2 linked regions of the Desulfitobacterium hafniense DCB-2 genome follow. The protein of the gene in region 1 interacts with the protein of each later gene in a pairwise test. Links are inferred from orthologs where the notes say so. Each region holds a gene or a part of one and is shown in the gene's direction. Other genes may lie near its edges.

The links.
Region 2: the proteins of leuS (region 1) and ligA interact in binary tests that used the Escherichia coli proteins (3 or more experiments, as listed by UniProt). The link is inferred for Desulfitobacterium hafniense DCB-2 from one-to-one orthologs.

Annotation. Positions count from the first base shown.
Region 1 is NC_011830.1:4,587,179-4,596,644, reverse strand. The notes cover bases 1,569-4,690. They hold leuS (leucine--tRNA ligase), read left to right. Parts: upstream 1,569-1,948; coding sequence 1,949-4,432; downstream 4,433-4,690. Other genes in these bases: rsfS (ribosome silencing factor), read left to right, coding at 1,569-1,632. Outside these bases: nadD (nicotinate-nucleotide adenylyltransferase), read left to right, coding at 1-136; DHAF_RS21630 (RNA recognition motif domain-containing protein), read left to right, coding at 251-502; bis(5'-nucleosyl)-tetraphosphatase (symmetrical) YqeK, read left to right, coding at 729-1,307; more of rsfS, read left to right, coding at 1,294-1,568; [methyl-Co(III) glycine betaine-specific corrinoid protein]--tetrahydrofolate methyltransferase MtgA, read left to right, coding at 4,745-5,665; mtgB (glycine betaine--corrinoid protein methyltransferase), read left to right, coding at 5,836-7,275; glycine betaine-specific corrinoid protein MtgC, read left to right, coding at 7,314-7,958; DHAF_RS21595 (glycine betaine uptake BCCT transporter), read left to right, coding at 8,096-9,466.
Region 2 is NC_011830.1:1,613,393-1,622,658, forward strand. What follows is about bases 1,481-4,402. They hold ligA (NAD-dependent DNA ligase LigA), read left to right. Parts: upstream 1,481-1,912; coding sequence 1,913-3,892; downstream 3,893-4,402. Other genes in these bases: gatC (Asp-tRNA(Asn)/Glu-tRNA(Gln) amidotransferase subunit GatC), read left to right, coding at 4,011-4,295; gatA (Asp-tRNA(Asn)/Glu-tRNA(Gln) amidotransferase subunit GatA), read left to right, coding at 4,377-4,402. Also shown: DHAF_RS07560 (putative manganese-dependent inorganic diphosphatase), read left to right, coding at 1-1,001; DHAF_RS26665 (hypothetical protein), read right to left, coding at 1,040-1,285; DHAF_RS07565 (hypothetical protein), read right to left, coding at 1,186-1,470; more of gatA, read left to right, coding at 4,403-5,852; Asp-tRNA(Asn)/Glu-tRNA(Gln) amidotransferase subunit GatB, read left to right, coding at 5,852-7,306; DHAF_RS26565 (methyl-accepting chemotaxis protein), read left to right, coding at 7,776-8,597; nifV (homocitrate synthase), read left to right, coding at 8,881-9,266. UniProt on the Escherichia coli protein: DNA ligase that catalyzes the formation of phosphodiester linkages between 5'-phosphoryl and 3'-hydroxyl groups in double-stranded DNA using NAD as a coenzyme and as the energy source for the reaction.

The DNA of each region.
Region 1 (9,466 bases):
TCTTTTTGATGTGCCTGCTTTAGCCATATCTTCCACCGATATACGTTCCCGGGTCAAAGAGGGGAAGCCCATTCGCTATTTACTTCCTGAATCCGTTCGCCTCTATATCGAAGAAACAGGTTTGTATCGGATCTAGTTTTATGGTTTAGCATTACAGCTTGATTTGTGGATTACAAAATCAGGTAAGTATAGTTCTGGAGCTTTTGCTCATACTAAATTCGAATCCAATAAGCAAGAGGTGACAGCAAATATGGCAACCCTTTATGTCGGAAATTTACCCTGGAACACTACATCTGAAGATCTCAACTCTTTCTTTGGCCAGTATGGTCAAGTGATAAGCAGTCGTATCATTACGGATCGTGAGACAGGGCGCTCACGAGGTTTTGGTTTTGTAGAGGTTGAAGATGAGGATGCGGCACGTATGGCGGAAGACCTTAATGGGAAGGATTTCGGCGGCCGGCCTTTAACGGTCAATGAGGCAAGACCTAAACAGCAGATGTAAAAAAACATAGTTCTGGAAGACCCTCTTGCCCAAAAGGTCAGAAGGGTCTTCTCGCACTGTCAGAAAGTATAAGCTTGCGCTATATACTTTCTAAGCATAAGTGCAACCGGCGACTTCACCTCATTGGCAAGCATGGGTTTAAAGCAACAAGTGCGAAGACAGTGTCTTCGTGGTGAAGCCGGGTTTTCTTTAGCATATATTTATTGGAAAGTAGGTTCTGGCGATTTTGGATATTCAGGAAGCCTACAATTTAGCTTGCAGTTCCATGTCAAAGAAGCGGTTCAGTCATACTTTGGGAGTTGTCCGGTGGGCTCAGGAGCTGGCCATAAAGCATCAGGTGGATGGCGAGAGGGCTCAGATTGCTGCCTATCTGCATGACCTTAAGAAAGAAATTGATTTTACGCAACAGATTTCTATGGCGAAAGAGTGGAATTTAATTCGCTATCCTGAGGATGAAGACAATCCTCAGAGTCTACATGGTCCCCTGGCAGCTTATTGGCTGGAGTGTGAATATGGCTACAAGGATCGGGAAGTATTGGCGGCGATAGCTCATCACACTTTAGGAGCTCCGGGAATGGGGGGCCTGGAGATGTTAATTTATAGTGCTGATCTAACAGAACCTCAGCGTTCTTTTCCCGATGTAGACAAACTACGACAATCCTTGTATGATAATCTTGAGAATGGTACACTAATGTGTGTTGAACATACTTTAAATTATTTGCGAAAAAGTAAGCGGAGCATCCATCCTCAAACACTGCTTACCTATGAAGATTTAAAAAGGAGGCAAAAATTTGCTGACAGATAAGCAATTGCATGGCGCTGTAAACCTTGTTGAAGACAAAAAAGGCCGGGAGACCATTCTGCTTGACCTCAAAGGGATTTCCATGGTCACAGATTATTTCCTGATCACAACCGGAAATTCCACCACTCAAGTTAAGGCGATCACCGATAACCTCTCCGAGAAGCTCCCCGAGTTGGGCGTGACTATTTTAAGAGTAGAAGGGTTGCAGGAGGCCAAATGGGTTCTTGTGGATTGCGGAGATCTGGTGATTCACGTGATGACTCCGGACCAGCGGGAATTCTATAATCTTGAGCGGCTCTGGGGAGACGCGCCGGTGATCAGTTCTTGATAGTTGACATGATGCCGAATTTTGGATTATTATATAGGAAACTTGCGAAAAGCAATGAAGGGGAATAAGCCCAAACAACCTCATTTCAGAGAGGCAACGGTCGGTGAGAGTTGCTGTGAGACTTTGGTAAGCACTCGCCCCGGAGCTGTACTCAGATCATAATGAGTGCCGGTGCGAGCCGTTATCATCGATGAAGTGCAGTTGAAATTGGGTGGTACCGCGGGAAGTTACTCTCGTCCCTTTAGGGATGGGAGTTTTTTATATCTTGATTTCATCTCGATCATGGAGTTCGGAATGTTTAAGGGGGAAAATTATAATGCAAGAGAAATATCTTTTTTCAGAGATTGAGCCTAAATGGCAAAAAAAATGGGTGGACAGAAAAGATTATCAAGCCGAAGAGCATTCTGATAAACCCAAATTCTATGCTTTAGCGATGTTTCCTTACCCTTCCGGCAATCTTCATATGGGACATGTCCGGAATTATTCTATAGTGGATGTCATCGCTCGCTTTAAGCGGATGAGGGGTTACAATGTTCTGCATCCCATCGGTTGGGATTCTTTTGGGCTGCCGGCAGAAAATGCGGCCATTAAGAATCAAACGCCGCCGGCTGAGTGGACTTGGAAAAATATCGCCAATATGAAAAGGCAGCTTCAGGAAATGGGAATCTCCTATGATTGGGAGCGGGAGGTTACGACCTGTCATCCCGACTATTACAAGTTTACGCAATGGATCTTTTTAGAGTTTTACAAACATGGCTTGGTGTATAAGAAAAAAGCCGGCGTCAACTGGTGTCCTTCTTGTGCCACCGTTCTTGCCAACGAGCAGGTGGTGGATGGAGCTTGTGAACGTTGCGACACCGCCGTTACCAAAAAAGATCTGGAACAATGGTTTTTTAAGATTACGGACTATGCTCAAGTGCTTTTGGATGATCTGGAAAAGCTCCCCGGCTGGCCTGATAAAGTGAAGACCATGCAAAAAAACTGGATTGGCCGTTCTGAAGGAGCCGAAGTGGAATTCGACCTGGAGAACCACGGGGATAAAATTCGGGTCTATACCACCCGGGTGGATACGATTTTTGGTGTGAGCTATGTAGTGCTGGCACCGGAGCACCCTTTGGTGCAAAAGCTGATTGCTGGTACGGAATACGAAAATGACGTGCAAGCCTTTATCGAACGGATGAAGGGGCTGAATGAAATCGCCCGGACTTCCACCGAAACCGAAAAAGAAGGCCTGTTTACCGGGGCCTACTGCATTAACCCCTATAGCGGAGAAAAAGTACCCATCTGGATCGCTAACTATGTTCTTTTTGAATACGGAACAGGAGCGGTTATGGGCGTACCGGCCCATGATGAAAGGGACTTTGAGTTCGCCGGGAAGTATAAGCTTCCCATTAAGACCGTTATCCTGCCTGAGGGAACCCCTGTGGAGGAAAAGGATACTCCTCTTCAAGCAGCTTTCGTTGAAGAGGGAATGATGGTGAATTCCGGCGAGTATGATGGTCTCAAGAATGTGGAGGCCTGGGAGAAGATGTGTGATAAAGCTGAGCACGATGGCTTTGGTGAACGGAAAGTGAATTTCCGCCTCCGTGACTGGCTTATTTCCCGTCAGCGTTACTGGGGAGCTCCCATTCCCATGATTTATTGCGATCATTGCGGAATTGTTCCTGTGCCCCAGGACCAACTCCCTGTCATGCTCCCGGACGATGTGGTCTTTAAAGCGGGGGAGAATCCCCTGACCACCTCGGAAAGCTTTAAACAAACCATCTGTCCCACCTGTGGCGGTAAGGCCCGTCGTGAAACAGACACTATGGACACTTTTATGTGCTCCTCCTGGTATTTCCTCCGCTATACTGATCCCCACAATGCTCAGCTCCCCTTCGCCAAAGAAGCTGCAGATCACTGGATGAATGTGGATCAATATGTAGGTGGAGTAGAGCATGCTATTCTCCATTTGCTGTACTCGCGTTTCTTTACTAAGGCTCTGCGGGATTTTGGCTATCTTAAAGTCGATGAGCCCTTTGCCAACCTACTCACTCAGGGGATGGTTTGCCTGGGCGGGGCTAAAATGTCCAAATCCAAGGGTAATGTGGTAAGTCCTGAAGAAATTATTTCTAAATATGGTGCCGATACGGCCCGCCTCTTCATCCTCTTCGCAGCTCCGCCGGAGCGGGATTTGGAATGGAACGACCAAGGGGTGGAAGGTTGCTACCGCTTCCTCAACCGGGTGTGGCGTCTGGCGGCTCAATACGAAGAAGTCTTAAAGACTACTGGGGCAGGGGCTAATGAATTTGGCGAATTGGACAAAGCTGCCAAGGACATGCGCCGTCAAACCCACCAAACCATTCAAAGAGTTACTTCGGATGTGGGAGCACGCTTCAACTTCAACACAGCCGTCAGTGCCATTATGGAATTGGTCAATGCTCTTTATCTGTACAAAGAACAGCCCCAGGTGAATTTGGCGGTGGCCCGGGAAGCCTTGGAGAGCATTCTCATCCTGCTGGCGCCTTTTGCACCCCATATTACCGAAGAAATCTGGAGTGAATTGGGCCATGAGGACAGCATCCATAGCCGGGAGTGGCCGCAAGTGGATGAAGAGGCTCTGGTCCAGGAAGAGGTCACTGTGGTCCTGCAGATCAACGGGAAGGTTAAGGAGCGGATTCAGGTTCCGGCCCAGATTTCCGCGGCGGAATTGGAAGCACAGGTCCGGCAGCTGCCCAGGCTTGGGGAATGGACTCAAGGCAAACAGATCCTTAAGATCGTAACGGTGCCGGGTAAGCTGGTCAATGTCGTTGTGAAGTAGGTTAACTTTTATGGAGACCTGAAAGGAAGAACCCTGGGCTATCTTTCCGGTTTAAGTGACACGGATGTGGGATAAAGCTGTTGCAAAATGAACGGTGACGTTTGTTGAGCAACAGCTTTTTTAGTCTTCAAACTCGAGTTGATGATTGTGATAGGATAGCGTTAAAATAAGCAGAAATGCATTATTTATTAGGCGATTTATTTCTGATATATTCAATGCATCAGAATTATTAGAATAGACGGAAAATAAGGAGGGCCAAACAACACATTATTTTGACAAGATCAAAACACATTTTGCATAGGAGGAAGTCAAATGTTCAAATTTACTGCTCAACAACATGTTTATGACATCAATGGGGTTAAGGTTGGTGGTCAGCCTGGGGAATACCCAACAGTGCTCATCGGCAGCATTTTTTATCGGGGCCATAAGATCGTCTCAGATGGTCAAAAGGGAATTTTCGACAAAGATGCAGCCAAAGCTTTGCTGGATCAGGAAGCCGAACTAAGCGCAGAAACAGGCAATCCATTTATCATTGATGTCTTGGGAGAATCTGTTGAAGCCCTTACGAAATACGTGGAATTTATTTTGGAAAATACCACTGCCCCATTCCTCCTGGATAGTATCAGCCCGGATGTGCGGGTAGGAGCCCTGAAAAATTTGGGCAAGGATCCGGAGATTCAGAAACGGCTGATCTACAATTCCATTGAAGAGCATTACACCGAAGAAGAGCTGGCCGCCATCAAAGAGGCAGGGCTGAAGACCGCCGTTATCCTTGCTTTCAGTAAGAAAGCGTTAAAGCCCAATGCCCGCATCGATCTTCTCCAGGGCAAGGATGATAAAGAAGGGTTGATTGCAGCGGCCAAACGGGCCGGTATCGAGCAATTCCTTGTGGATCCGGGAGTCTTGGATGTGGCCAGCAATAGCTGGACGACGGAAGCGATCAATGTGGTTAAAGAGCAATTCGGCTATCCCGGTGGCTGTGCGCCATCCAATGCAGTCTATCTCTGGAAGAAAATGCGTTCCAAAGGAACCCCCTTCTTCGAAGTTGCCGGGGCTGCGGTCTTCACTTATCCGATCACACAGGGTGCCGATTTCATTCTCTATGGTCCCATGATGAACGCTCCCTGGGTTTATCGTGCTATAGCAACCACAGATGCCATGATTGCCTATAACAATAAGCTGACCGGAGTTAAGATGGGAACCACAGAGCATCCTTTGCTCAAAATTTTCTAAACCTTATTTCACTGTCAGAAAGTATAAGCTTGCGCTATATACTTTCTAAGCATAAGCGCAACCAGCGACTTCGCCTCATTTGCGGGCATGGGTTTAAGGTTCGGCGAAGCCGGGTTTTCTTTATCTTGACTTAACTTAACTTGATTTGATGTAAAAATTTCAAAAAAGGGGTGGGTCAATTGTTACCTAAGTACAATATCCTGACCGAGGACCAAGTTCAAAAAATCCACGAAAACACCATGAAGATCCTTGAAGAAATCGGTATTGAGTTTGAGTACGAACCGGCTTTAGAGGTTTTTCGCCGGGAGGGGCAAAAGGTCGAAGGCAAGAGAGTCTATTTGACCCGTGAATTTGTGGAGTCCAAGCTCAAATCGGCACCGGCAGAGTTTACCCTTCATGCCCGCAACCCTGAAAACAATGTGGTTATCGGCGGCGATAATATTGTCTTTATGCCTGGTTATGGAGCCCCCTTCATTTACGAATTGGATGGCAGCCGGCGTAAAACCACCTTGCAGGATTACGAGAATTTCGCCAAACTGGCCGGAGCCAGCAAGAATATGCATCTTTCCGGCGGCACCATGGCGGAACCTCAGGACATTCCGGATGGCGTGCGTCATTTGCAGATGCTGTACAGTTCGATTAAAAACTCCGATAAGTGCTTCATGGGCAGTGCCGAAGGAAAAGAAAGGGCGGAAGACTCCGTCGAAATAGCTGCTATCCTCTTCGGCGGCAAAGATGTGATTAAAGAAAAGCCGGTCTTAGTCTCCTTGATTAACTCCTTGACTCCTCTGAAATATGACGAAAGAATGCTGGGGGCCTTGATGGCTTATGCGGAAGCAGGTCAGGCTGTGATCATTGCTTCACTGGTTATGGCCGGATCGACCGGTCCCGCATCTTTGGCAGGCACCTTGTCCCTGCAGAATGCCGAGGTCTTAGCCGGAATCTCTTTAGCACAAAGCATCAACCCAGGAACCCCGGTTATTTATGGCTCTACTTCCGCTTTAAGCGATATGCGCAGCGGCAGTCTTTCCATCGGCAGTCCCGAATGCGCTCTCTTTATCTCAGCAAGCGCTCAGCTGGCCCGCTTTTATGGAGTACCCAGCCGTTCCGGCGGCGGACTGAACGACTCCAAGACTGTGGATGCCCAAGCCGGTTATGAGTCCATGATGACGTTGATGGCAGCTAATCTGACCGGTGTTAACTTTGTTCTCCATACAGCGGGAATTCTCCAATACTTCATGGCCATGTCCTATGAGAAATTCATCATGGATGATGAAATTGCCGGTATGCTTCTCCATTATATGAAGGGCTATACCTTTGACGAAGACGGCATGGCTTTTGACGTGATAGAGAAAGTAGGGCCCGGAGGACATTTCCTCACCCAGAAGCATACGCGCAAAAATCATAAGCGGGAGTTCTATACCCCTACCCTCAGCGACCGAAGCGCCTATGATACCTGGGCAAAAGAGAAGCTGGAGACGAAGCAGCGCGCTCATGCCCGTTGGCAGCAGATTCTGGCCAATTATGTGCCCCCCGCCCTGGATCCGGAGATCGATGCCAAACTGCAGGCCTTCATTGCCCAGCGGGGTAAGGAAGTTGGCGAAGAGTAAACAAGTAGGCAATAACGAAAATAACGGGAGGAATGATCATGAGTTTATTGGATGAACTGAAGCAAGCGATTATTGACGGAGATGAAGATATCGTAGCAGAACTTTCCCAAAAAGCTGTTGATGAAGATCTTGATTTGGTGGATACGGTTCAGTCGGGTCTGGTCAAGGGAATTGAGGTTGTGGGCACAGCGTGGAAAGAAGGGGAGATGTTCTTACCGGATGTCATGATGTCGGCTGAAGCGATGAAAGTCGGTTTGGCTATCCTGGAGCCGGAAATTGCCAAGAAAGGAATGAGTGAAGGGGAATCCAAGGGTAAAATCGTCCTGGGCACTGTGGAAGGGGATATCCACGATATCGGTAAAAATATAACGGGCGCTATGTTCACAGCGGCAGGGTATAAGGTAATTGACCTTGGTACGGACATTAAAGCGGAAGGCTTTGTGGCTAAGGCTCAGGAAGTAGGAGCAGATATCATCGGAGCCAGCGCCTTGCTGACCACCACCATGATCAAGCAAAAAGAACTGATCGAATATCTGAAAGAGAAGAATTTAAGAGACAGCTATAAAGTGTTGGTAGGCGGCGGCCCAACCAGCCAGGTATGGGCTGATGAGATCGGTGCGGATGGATGGGCGGAAACTGCAGACGACGCAGTTGAACTTGCTAATAAGATTTTGGGCAAATAGAGAGGGCAGGAGTCAATACTCGTTGCTTCGCTATCCGTTAGAACAATGTAATCAGCGGCGTTGGTTACACACCTGCCGCTGATTTCTCTCAATAGCAAATTTTCGGATTATTGAAAAATTTGGAGAGGTGAGTGAATATGGGAGTTGACAAGAAGCAAAACACTGTATTGTATATTTCTTCAGCCATTGCCCTGTTGTTTGTTCTGTGGGGAGTATTTTTACCTGAAAATATGGCCAATGTGGTCAATAAAGTCTTTGCCTTATTAACCACGAATTTCGGTTGGCTTTACCTTTTAGCTGTTGCAATTTTTATTATCTTTGTCTTTGGTATAGCCATCAGCCGTTACGGGAAAATCAAGCTGGGTGCCGATGACGATAAACCGGAATTCAGCAATTTCCAATGGTTTGCCATGCTTTTCGGCGGAGGCATGGGCATTGGTTTGGTCTTTTGGTCCGTTGCCGAACCCATCATGCATTTTAACAGTCCGCCTTTCGGAGAACCGGGAACCGTAGAGGCTATGCAAACTTCCATGCGGGTGGTCTTCTTTCACTGGGGCATTCATGCCTGGGTTAACTTTGCTATCGCCGGTTTGGCTCTGGCCTACTTCCAATTCCGCAAAGGGCTGCCCTTCCTGATTAGCTCGGCTTTCTATCCCCTCATTGGCGATCGGATTTATGGGCCGATTGGCAAGGCCATCGATATTCTGGCTGTATTCGCCACTATTTTTGGAATTGCTACCAGTTTGGGCTTGGGTTCCAGCCAGATAGCCACAGGAATACAGTACATCTGGGGAATTCCGGCCGGCCCTCTGACGATTTCCCTTGTCATTGCCGTGATCACAGTTATCTTTACCCTGGCCACGGTCTCCGGTCTGCATAAAGCCATGCAGTCGATTGCTAATGTAAAAGTTTGGTTATCCGTTGCATTTATGGTTTTTATCTTCTACTTTGGCGGCAAAGTCTTTATCCTCAATACCTTTACCCAAAGTTTGGGCGATTATCTGCAGAATTTTGTCGGCCAAACCTTCTGGATGGCCAATGAAAGCTGGGTAGGCGGCTGGACCATCTTCTACTGGGCATGGTGGATCGCCTGGGCTCCCTTTGTCGGTCAGTTTGTGGCACGGGTGTCGAAGGGGCGGACCATTCGGGAGTTTGTCTTTGCCGTAACCCTGCTGCCGGTCGGCTTCTCCTTTATTTGGCTGGCTATCTACGGCGGAGCAGCCTTTAACCTGGACCAGATTTCCGGAGGATTTATTCAAAATGCTGTCAATGCTGATTACACCACGGCTTTGTTTGCCCTGCTGCAGCAGATGCCTCTCTACGCCATAACCGGTCCTTTGGCCATCCTGCTGATCGTGACTTGCTTTGTGGGTGCTGCCGACTCAGCTACCTACGTTCTGGCTATGCTGACCTCCAATGGAGATATGGATCCCAGCAAGAAACTGCGCAGCTTCTGGGGGATTATGCAAGGAGCTATGACCATTGTGCTCATTGTTGTGGGCGGTACG
Region 2 (9,266 bases), 3.0 Mb from region 1 along the record:
TAGCGCCGGAGCTGGAAGACTTAGCCCGTCAGCAGAATTGCGTGGTCATCTCTGTGCCCTATGATACTTTTACGGCGGCCCGGCTCCTGCCCATGACTGCCCCGGTGCAAAATGCCATGAAAACAGAGGGTATCGTCGCTTTTAATGAAGATGATCTGATCTCTGAAGTCAAAGAGAAGATGTTGGAAACCCGTTTCCGCAATTATCCTGTCCTGGATGAACAGGGCAAGGTCGTCGGCTTGATCAGCCGCTATCACCTTCTGAGCCTGAGCCGGAAACAAGTGATCCTCGTGGATCACAATGAATTTGGCCAAGCCGTCGTGGGCACGGATCAAGCCCAGATTCTTGAGGTGGTCGATCACCATCGGGTAGGCGGGATCCAAACCGGAGAGCCAATCCTCTTCCGCAATGAGCCTGTGGGCTCCACCTGCACCATCGTGGCCAAATGCTATCGGGATTGGGATGTTGTTCCGGAAAAAGCTATCGCAGGAATCATGCTGGGAGCTATTTTATCCGATACGGTTATTTTTAAATCTCCCACCTGCACCGAGATCGATAGAGAGAATGCCACTTACCTGGCCAGCATCGCCGGAGTAGATCCCAAGGAATTTGGGGTGCAAATGTTCAAGGCAGCTTCCAATCTTGGGGAGCGGCAAGTGGATGAGCTGATCGAAGAAGATCTCAAAGAATTTACTATGGGAGAGCTCCGGGTTGGCATCGGTCAATTCAGTGTCATGGGGCTGGAAGGTCTGGATCAATTGCGGGCCGAATTATCCCAAAGGCTGGAAGAGATTCGCGGCCAGCGGGCTATGAATTACCTGATGCTGATGGTGACCGACCTCTTGGAGGAAAACACGGAATTGTTCATCAGCGGCGCCAAGCCTGAGGAGATAGCCAAGGCTTTTGATAAACCCCTGGACAAGGAGAGCATTTTCCTTCCTGGGGTGCTGTCCCGGAAGAAGCAGGTGGTTCCCCCCTTGTCGAAATATTTCCTTCAATAAATAGCTCCCGGAGAATTGAGTTCCTTTAACGGGTTAGACTATAGATGGCGTTGTGAGGGTGACCCGCAGCGCCTCTCCTGTACAATACAAAGCTGAATGCCTGCTTTGAAAGGCATGAAAGCTAGGTCTCCAGGATTTTGCTTTACACCGGTCGCTCCATAAGCTGCGCGGACAAAACTAACGCTCAAGCTCTCCGCTCCGTCGGGTGCCCGCCCAAATCGCTCCTCGAAAGCACTGCTTTCGCACTTGTTCTCAGTGGGCGGTTGGAAACGTCCTGTTTCCAACCCGACTCCGCTGCGTGCTTTTCGCGAAGTTTTGTTTCCGCTTGCTTAAATTCGCTCCCTAGTGTAAAGCAAAATGCTTGGGCAGCTTTGCGGGTCTGAGTGAGCAGGGCTTTGTGGGGAAGATGGGGCAGGTTGTTGACCCGGGCCGCTTTTTCCGTCTTTACCGACGCCGCTTGAGGCGGCAAGGTCGGCTATCCTGGGAAAGGTTTAAGGGGTGGCTATAGAAAAGGCTCCAGAAAGGGTCCCAGAAAAGACTCCAGAAAAGACTCGCAAAAGTCTCAAAAGAAGTGCTAAAGTCCCGCAAGACGTAGCTTTAGGCACAAAAGGGAACGGATTTAGCGGAGGGGCGGTCGGGTGAACGAGGCTTTCTTAACGAAGCGGAGTCACGGTTAACATGCAGATAGCAGCGGGGTTTGGCGACGAAAGTGTCCGGTGGACAGTTTCGCTCAAGGCGGCACACCCCAAAGCATACTCATCCGCCGCAGATGCTGTTAAGAAAGCGAGTGAACCAGCCCTGGAGCTATGGAGTGACCGTTGTGCCTAAAGCTACGCGACCCGAGCAAAGATGGCCTGTGAGCAAAGCGCTCCAACCTGAATATTTTTAATCAATGCAAGGAGGGAATATTTATGTCCGATGTGTCACAAAGAATCGAGGCCTTACGTGAACAAATCGAGGAAGCCAATTATCAATATTATGGCTTGGATCAGCCGACCTTAAGTGATGCAGAGTATGACGCACTCCTGCAGGAATTGATTCGCCTGGAGAAAGAACATCCGGAATTCCTGACTCCCGATTCCCCGTCCCAACGGGTCGGCGGCTATATCGCCAAGGAATTCCCTAAAGTTCGTCATGCTGAAGCCCTCCTTAGTTTGGATAATGCTTTTGATGCCGGAGATCTTCTGGAATTTGACCGCCGGGTCCGTTCGATGGTTGCCGAAGTGGAGTATGTGGTGGAGCTTAAGATCGACGGCTTAACCGTTGCTTTAACTTATGAAGATGGAGCGCTGGTGCGCGGCGCTACTCGTGGCGACGGTGAAGTGGGTGAAGAAATTACCGCCAATCTGAAGACCATACCCGCTATTCCCTTGCGGCTGCGTAAGCAGGCCGACCGCCTGGATGTGCGGGGAGAAGGTTATATGCCTAAAGGTTCCTTTTTGCGCCTGAATCAGGAACGGGAAGAGGCTGGACAGCCTCTCTTTGCCAATCCCCGGAATGCGGCGGCCGGTTCTTTGCGCCAGCTTGACTCCAGGATTACGGCCCAGCGCAAATTAGGGTATTTTGCTTATCAGGTCCTGACTCCTGAAGAGGGAGAGCTGGCTTCCCAGACTGCCGTACTGGATTATCTTAAGGAGCAGGGGTTCTCGGTTAACCCTGAATATCGGGTCTTTTCCGCCATAGAAGAGGTTATTGCTTATTGCGGGGAAATGGTAGAGAAACGCCATAACTATCCTTATGATATTGACGGACTGGTGATTAAGGTCAATGATATCGCTCAGCAGCGGGAACTGGGCTTTACGGCCAAAAGTCCTCGTTGGGCCATCGCTTATAAATTTCCGGCGGAGCAGGTGGAAACTGTTGTGGAGGACATTGTGATTCGGGTAGGGCGGACAGGAGTGCTGACTCCCACAGCTTATTTGACTCCGGTCTTTGTGGCCGGCTCCACCGTGGGCCGGGCTACTCTTCATAACCTGGATAATATCCGCGCCAAGGATGTTCGCATCGGGGATCATGTTTTGATCCAAAAGGCTGGAGATGTCATCCCTGAAGTAGTGAAAATCCTGCCGGAGAAAAGGACAGGTGGGGAGCGGATCTTTGAGATGCCCGAGCTCTGCCCTGAGTGCCAGAGTCCGGTCATCCGGGAAGAAGGGGAAGCAGCCCACCGCTGTACCAGCATCACCTGTCCGGCCCGGCAGCGGGAAGCCATTATTCATTTTGTGTCCCGGAATGCCATGAATATTGATGGACTGGGACCGGCGGTTATTTATCAGCTTTTGGAAGCCGGACTGATTAAGGATGCCGCCGATCTCTATGCTTTGGAATATGATGCCCTGGTTCCATTGGAGCGGCTGGGTAAAAAATCTGCCGAGAATCTGCTCAAAGCTATCGAAGACAGCAAGGAACGAGGATTGGCTCCGCTTATCTTTGGTCTGGGAATCCGCCATGTGGGAGAAAAAGCCGGCAAGATCCTAGCCCAAAAATACGGAACCATGGAAGACCTGGAGAAAGCTCAGGTGGAGGAATTGCAGGAGATCCCGGATGTGGGCCCCGCTATGGCCCAAAGTGTCGCTCAGTTCTTCCAGCAGGAAAGCACCCACCACTTTCTGAATAAACTGCGCCAGGCAGGAGTAGTGATGAGTGCGCAGCATTCTGCCAAACCTCAGATTTTTGCGGGGAAAAGCATTGTGGTGACAGGATCTTTGCAACGCTGGGATCGCCACTATGTAGAGACCATGATCGAAGAGTTTGGGGGCAAGGCTGCCAGCAGCGTCAGCAAGAAAACCGCCTTTGTGGTCGCCGGGGAGAAGGCCGGTTCCAAGCTCGCCAAGGCTAAGGAACTGGGAATTCCGGTTTTAAGCGAAGAGGAATTTGCGGAACTTTTGCCCTGAAAACTTGATTTTTGTTCCAGAAAAATGTATATTTACCCATAAAATTGTTGTAATATACATTTTGGGGTTATAGTATTAAACTCTAGCCCTTATTTTGTACAAAGGGATGGTGAATGAAGTGAAAATCTCTCGCGAAGAAGTAGAACATGTGGCCTTTCTGGCCCGCTTGGAATTGACGGAAGAAGAATTGGTGACCAATACAGAACAGTTGAACTCCATTCTGGACTATGCCGCCATGCTGGAAAAGCTGAATACGGACGATATAAAACCTACAGCCCATGCAGTTCCCTTACATAATGTGCTGCGGGAAGATCAGGTTAAGCCCTCCATGGCCCGGGAAAAGGTGCTGGCTAATGCGCCTGATGCCCAGGATGGTTTCTTTAAAGTACCGCGGATTGTTTAACTTCTATAATAAATACCTTCTTAAATAAAGTGCCTTTTTAAATGCTTTCGCTTGTTTATTCGGAAAGGAGAAAAGATCTTCATGGAGATGACAGCACTGACCATTGGTGAGCTGCATGAGTTATTGGCGGGCAAGACGCTCAGTGCCACAGAGCTTACCCAAGGGTTTTTGGATAGAATTGAAGCCGTAGATCCCGATATCAGAGCCTTTATTACAGTTACTAAGCAAGAAGCCCTTGCCCAAGCCAAGGCTGTGGATGAAAAACTAGGGCGGGGAGAGAAGCTGGGGATGTTAGAGGGGATTCCCATGGCCCTGAAAGATAATCTTTGCACAGAAGGAATCCGCACTACCTGTTCCTCTAAAATTCTTGAGAATTTTATTCCCCCTTATCAGGCTACGGTGGCGGAGAAGTTACATGACTCAGGCGCCGTTCTGTTAGGCAAGCTCAATATGGATGAATTCGCTATGGGCTCTTCTACGGAGAACTCCGGATTTTTCGCCACCCGCAATCCCTGGGATCCGGAACGGGTACCGGGAGGATCTTCCGGAGGCTCAGTAGCTTCGGTAGCCGCCGACCAAGCGGTATATGCCCTGGGTTCCGACACAGGGGGATCGATTCGCCAGCCGGCAGCTTTCTGCGGTGTGGTGGGTCTAAAGCCTACCTACGGTGTCGTGTCCCGCTATGGCCTGATCGCCTACGCCTCTTCCCTGGATCAGATCGGGCCGGTGACGAAAACTGTAAGAGATAATGCCCTGGTCCTTAATGCTATCGCCGGACATGATGCGAAGGATTCCACCTCGGCGGTCTTTGAAAAACCGGATTATACCCAATTCTTAACCGAGGATATCCGGGGCTTACGAATCGGTGTACCTAAGGAGTACTTTGGACAAGGGCTGGATCCCCATGTGGAAGGGGTCCTTCAGGAAGCCCTGCGTACTTATGAAAGTCTGGGAGCGATCGTTGAAGAATGCTCCCTGCCCCATACGGAATATGCTATGCCGGCTTATTATTTGATTGCCACGGCAGAAGCCAGCTCCAACCTGGCCCGTTATGACGGGGTTCGCTATGGCCGGCGGGCCGAAGGGGCTGAAGATGTGATCGGGATGTTCTGCCAAACCCGGGCTGAAGGTTTCGGCCCAGAGGTTAAACGCCGGATTATGCTGGGCACCTATGCTTTGAGTGCCGGTTATTATGATGCCTATTATTTGAAAGCCCAAAAAGTGAGGACCTTAATCGTCCGGGACTTCGAAGAGGCTTTGGCGAAATTTGATGTGCTCCTTTCCCCGACAACACCCACCACCGCTTTCCGCATCGGGGAGAAATCCGGAGATCCTCTTACCATGTATCTGTCCGATGTCTGCACGGTTCCTATTAATCTGGCCGGAATTCCTGCTCTATCCATTCCAGCGGGCTTTGCGGACGGACTGCCCGTGGGCATGCAGCTGATGGGGAAACATTTTGCCGAAGGAACCCTCTATAAAGCGGCCTACGCCTTCGAGAAAAATACCCCCTTCCATACCATGAAACCGGGTTTAGGCAAAGGAGGTGCGCGGTAATGAGCATTTTTGAACGTTATGAAATGGTCTGCGGCGTGGAAGTTCATGTGGAGCTGGCCACCAAGACCAAGATTTTCTGCAATTGCTCCACTGAGTTTGGGGGAGAGCAGAATACCCATGTCTGCCCCGTTTGCCTGGGGCTGCCCGGAGTATTGCCGGTCCTCAACCGTGAAGTGGTCAATCTGGCCATTAAAGCAGGTCTGGCTTTAAATTGCGACATTGCCGACTTCTCTAAATTCGATCGTAAGAATTACTTTTATCCCGATGCCCCCAAGAACTTTCAGACATCCCAATATGATCTGCCCATCTGCAAAAACGGCTGGTTGGAATTTGCAGTGGACGGAGAAAAGAAGCGGGTGGGCATAACCCGGGCCCATATGGAAGATGATGCCGGAAAATTGGTGCATAGCGGTGCCACCATCTCCACCTCGGAGGAGTCTTTTGTGGATTACAACCGGACCGGAGTGCCGCTCCTGGAGATTGTCTCAGAACCGGATATGAGGTCTATTGCCGAAGTGGTAAGCTTTTTAGAAGAAATGGTGCGGACCATTCAGTACACGGAAGTCTCCGATTGCCGGATGGAACAAGGCTCGGTCCGCTTTGATATCAATGTGTCCCTGCGCCCCCACGGACAGAAGGAGTTTGGTACCCGGACCGAAACGAAGAATCTCAATTCCTTCAGCTCGGTACGGCGCTGCCTGGAATATGAAATTGAGCGGCAAGCCCGGCTTTTGGATGATGGGGAAAAAGTTATTCAGGAAACCCGGACCTGGGATGAGGGGAAGGGAGTCACCCTTTCCTTGCGTTCTAAAGAGGAGGCCCATGATTACCGCTATTTTCCTGAGCCGGATCTGGTGCCCCTGGTCATCGCCAGGGAGTGGGTGGAAGAAATTCGTCAAACCCTTCCGGAAATGCCCGGGGCTCGCCGGGAACGCTATCAGTCCCTGGGACTGACGGAATATGACGCAGGAGTGCTTACCGCGGCGAAAGCGCTGTCGGATTTTTTTGATGAAGCGCTGCAGAGCTATAGCGATGCCAAGGCCCTGGCCAATTGGGTGATGGGGGAATTCACCCGTCTCCTCAATGCCAAACAAATCAGTGTGGAAGAATCCCCGGTTCGGCCCTCTCAGCTGGCTGAACTCCTGACTTTGATCGAAAAAGGTGCCATCAGCGGTAAGATCGGCAAAACGGTTATCGAAGCAATGTTTGAATCCGGGAAGGATCCGGAAGTTATCATCAAGGAGAAGGGCTTAGCCCAAATCAGCGATACGGCTGCCTTGTTGAAGCTGGTGGATGAAGTGATTGCCGCTCATCCCCAATCGGTGGAAGATTATAAGGCCGGCAAAGACCGGGCCATCGGTTTCCTGGTCGGCCAGATTATGAAGGCCACTAAAGGCCAGGCGAACCCTGGCGTGGTCAACGACTTGCTGAAGGAGCAGCTGGCGAAATTTTAAGCCTGAAGTTCATAAAGCTCAGAAGATTTGCTTGAAAAGCTTCCTTTCCGGACATGGTCTTGGAAGGGAAGCTTTATTAGCGAGATGTGTATGAGATAGGCAAAGGATAATTATTTTGCTGAAAAGAATTGACGTGGAATCAGGAACGTTTATGCAATTATGTAAAAAATTATTAGAAATGATTGTCGATATTGAACAAAGACGATTATACCTAAATATGTTACGCTATCCACATATAGCATAGATGTGCAGATATAGTGAAAATATGTCCGGCTTCATGTGCATCATAGCACAAGAAAAGAGATGAAAGCGTATGCTCTGGTAAGGCATCGACTCTGGTAACAGCATCAACGTTTTATAATTGGAAATTTCAAAATAATTATTCACAAGATTGTTTCCCTTGAAAAACCATAGTAAAATGATGGTGAATCCCAAGTTTCGTTCAATTGCGAAGTCTGGAGGAAAGAAGATGGAAGTATTGAAAGGGCAGGAAGCGTTGCAGGCTCTGGTTGGTGTTTTGCCTCATATCGTTAAGTCTCTGCCTGAAGATATGGCACTCTATGTAACTGATGGCGAAAAATACTTACAAGCTGTGGAAGGTTCCGATTTACCGATTGGCATCACTGTGGGAAGCAAGGTATGGGGAAAAGCCACGGAAAAGTGTATGGTGGAAAAAAGAAAAACAACGTTTAATGTCCGTGACGGCATGCCATTTAAAGGGGTTAACATTCCGATCCTCGATGAAAATAACAATTCCGTAGGTACCATAATCTGTGCTACAGGCCGAAAAAAACAGCAGGATGTCAATCAGGTTGCTGAGCAATTAGCTGATACGCTGGACCAAATGGCCGGGGCGATGAATGAGATTGCTTCTGGAGCGGCAAGGCTGGCGGAAGTCGGGCAAGCACTTACCGAGAAGGCCCAATTGTCCGATAAGAAAATTGCTGAAACGGAAGTCATCATCAATTCCATCAAGTCCATATCCAATCAGACCAATCTGCTTGGCTTAAATGCAGCCATCGAGTCCGCCAGGGCTGGAGAATATGGGCGGGGGTTTGGTGTCGTCGCTCAGGAAATCCGAAAATTGGCCGATGAAAGCAAACATTCCACAGAGCAGGTAAAGGTCATCATTGAGGCGATTTCTTCGGCGGTCAAGACTATGATCCTTTCAGCGGAGGAATCAGGAGCGATCTCCCAGCAGCAAGCAGCCGCCATTCAGGAGAATACTGCAACTATCGATGAATTGCGCAATGTAGGGTTAAAATTGAAGGACTTCGCGGCAAAGCTATAAGCAATGGGGCTTCTTTTCTGGAGTATAATCCGACAGAAAGGAAGTCTTGTTTTTGCACTATCAGAAAGTATAAGCTTGCGCTGTATACTTTCTAAGCATAAGGGCAACCAGCGACTTCGCCTCATCTGTAAGTATGCGTTTAAGGCACGGCGAAGCCGGGTTTTCTTTATTATTCGCAAAGTATACAGTATTTGTTGGCGTATAATAGTTCACAAATTTCTAGATTGTGTTAGTATTAAGGTCGATGAATAATTGCCAAAAATGCTAAGGAGCTGAAATCGTCGTGGAGGAAAGAAAATTAACCATCGTGGACACGACATTGCGGGATGGAGAACAGACCGCAGGAGTAGTATTTTCTAATCAGGAGAAGCTGATGATTGCCCGGATGCTGGATGATCTCGGTGTCCATCAGATTGAAGCCGGGGTTCCGGTCATGGGCGGCGATGAGCAGAAGGCAATCCGTGATATTGTTAAAATGGGTTTGAAAGCCAGTATTATGGGATGGAACCGGGCGGTCATAGCCGATATTGAAAAATCCATTGAATGTGGATGCGATGCGGTGGCTATATCCATTTCCACCTCAGATATTCATATCGAACATAAACTGATGACCACACGGGAAGACGTTTTGGCCAGAATGGTCAAGGCTGCTGAATTTGCCAAGAGAAA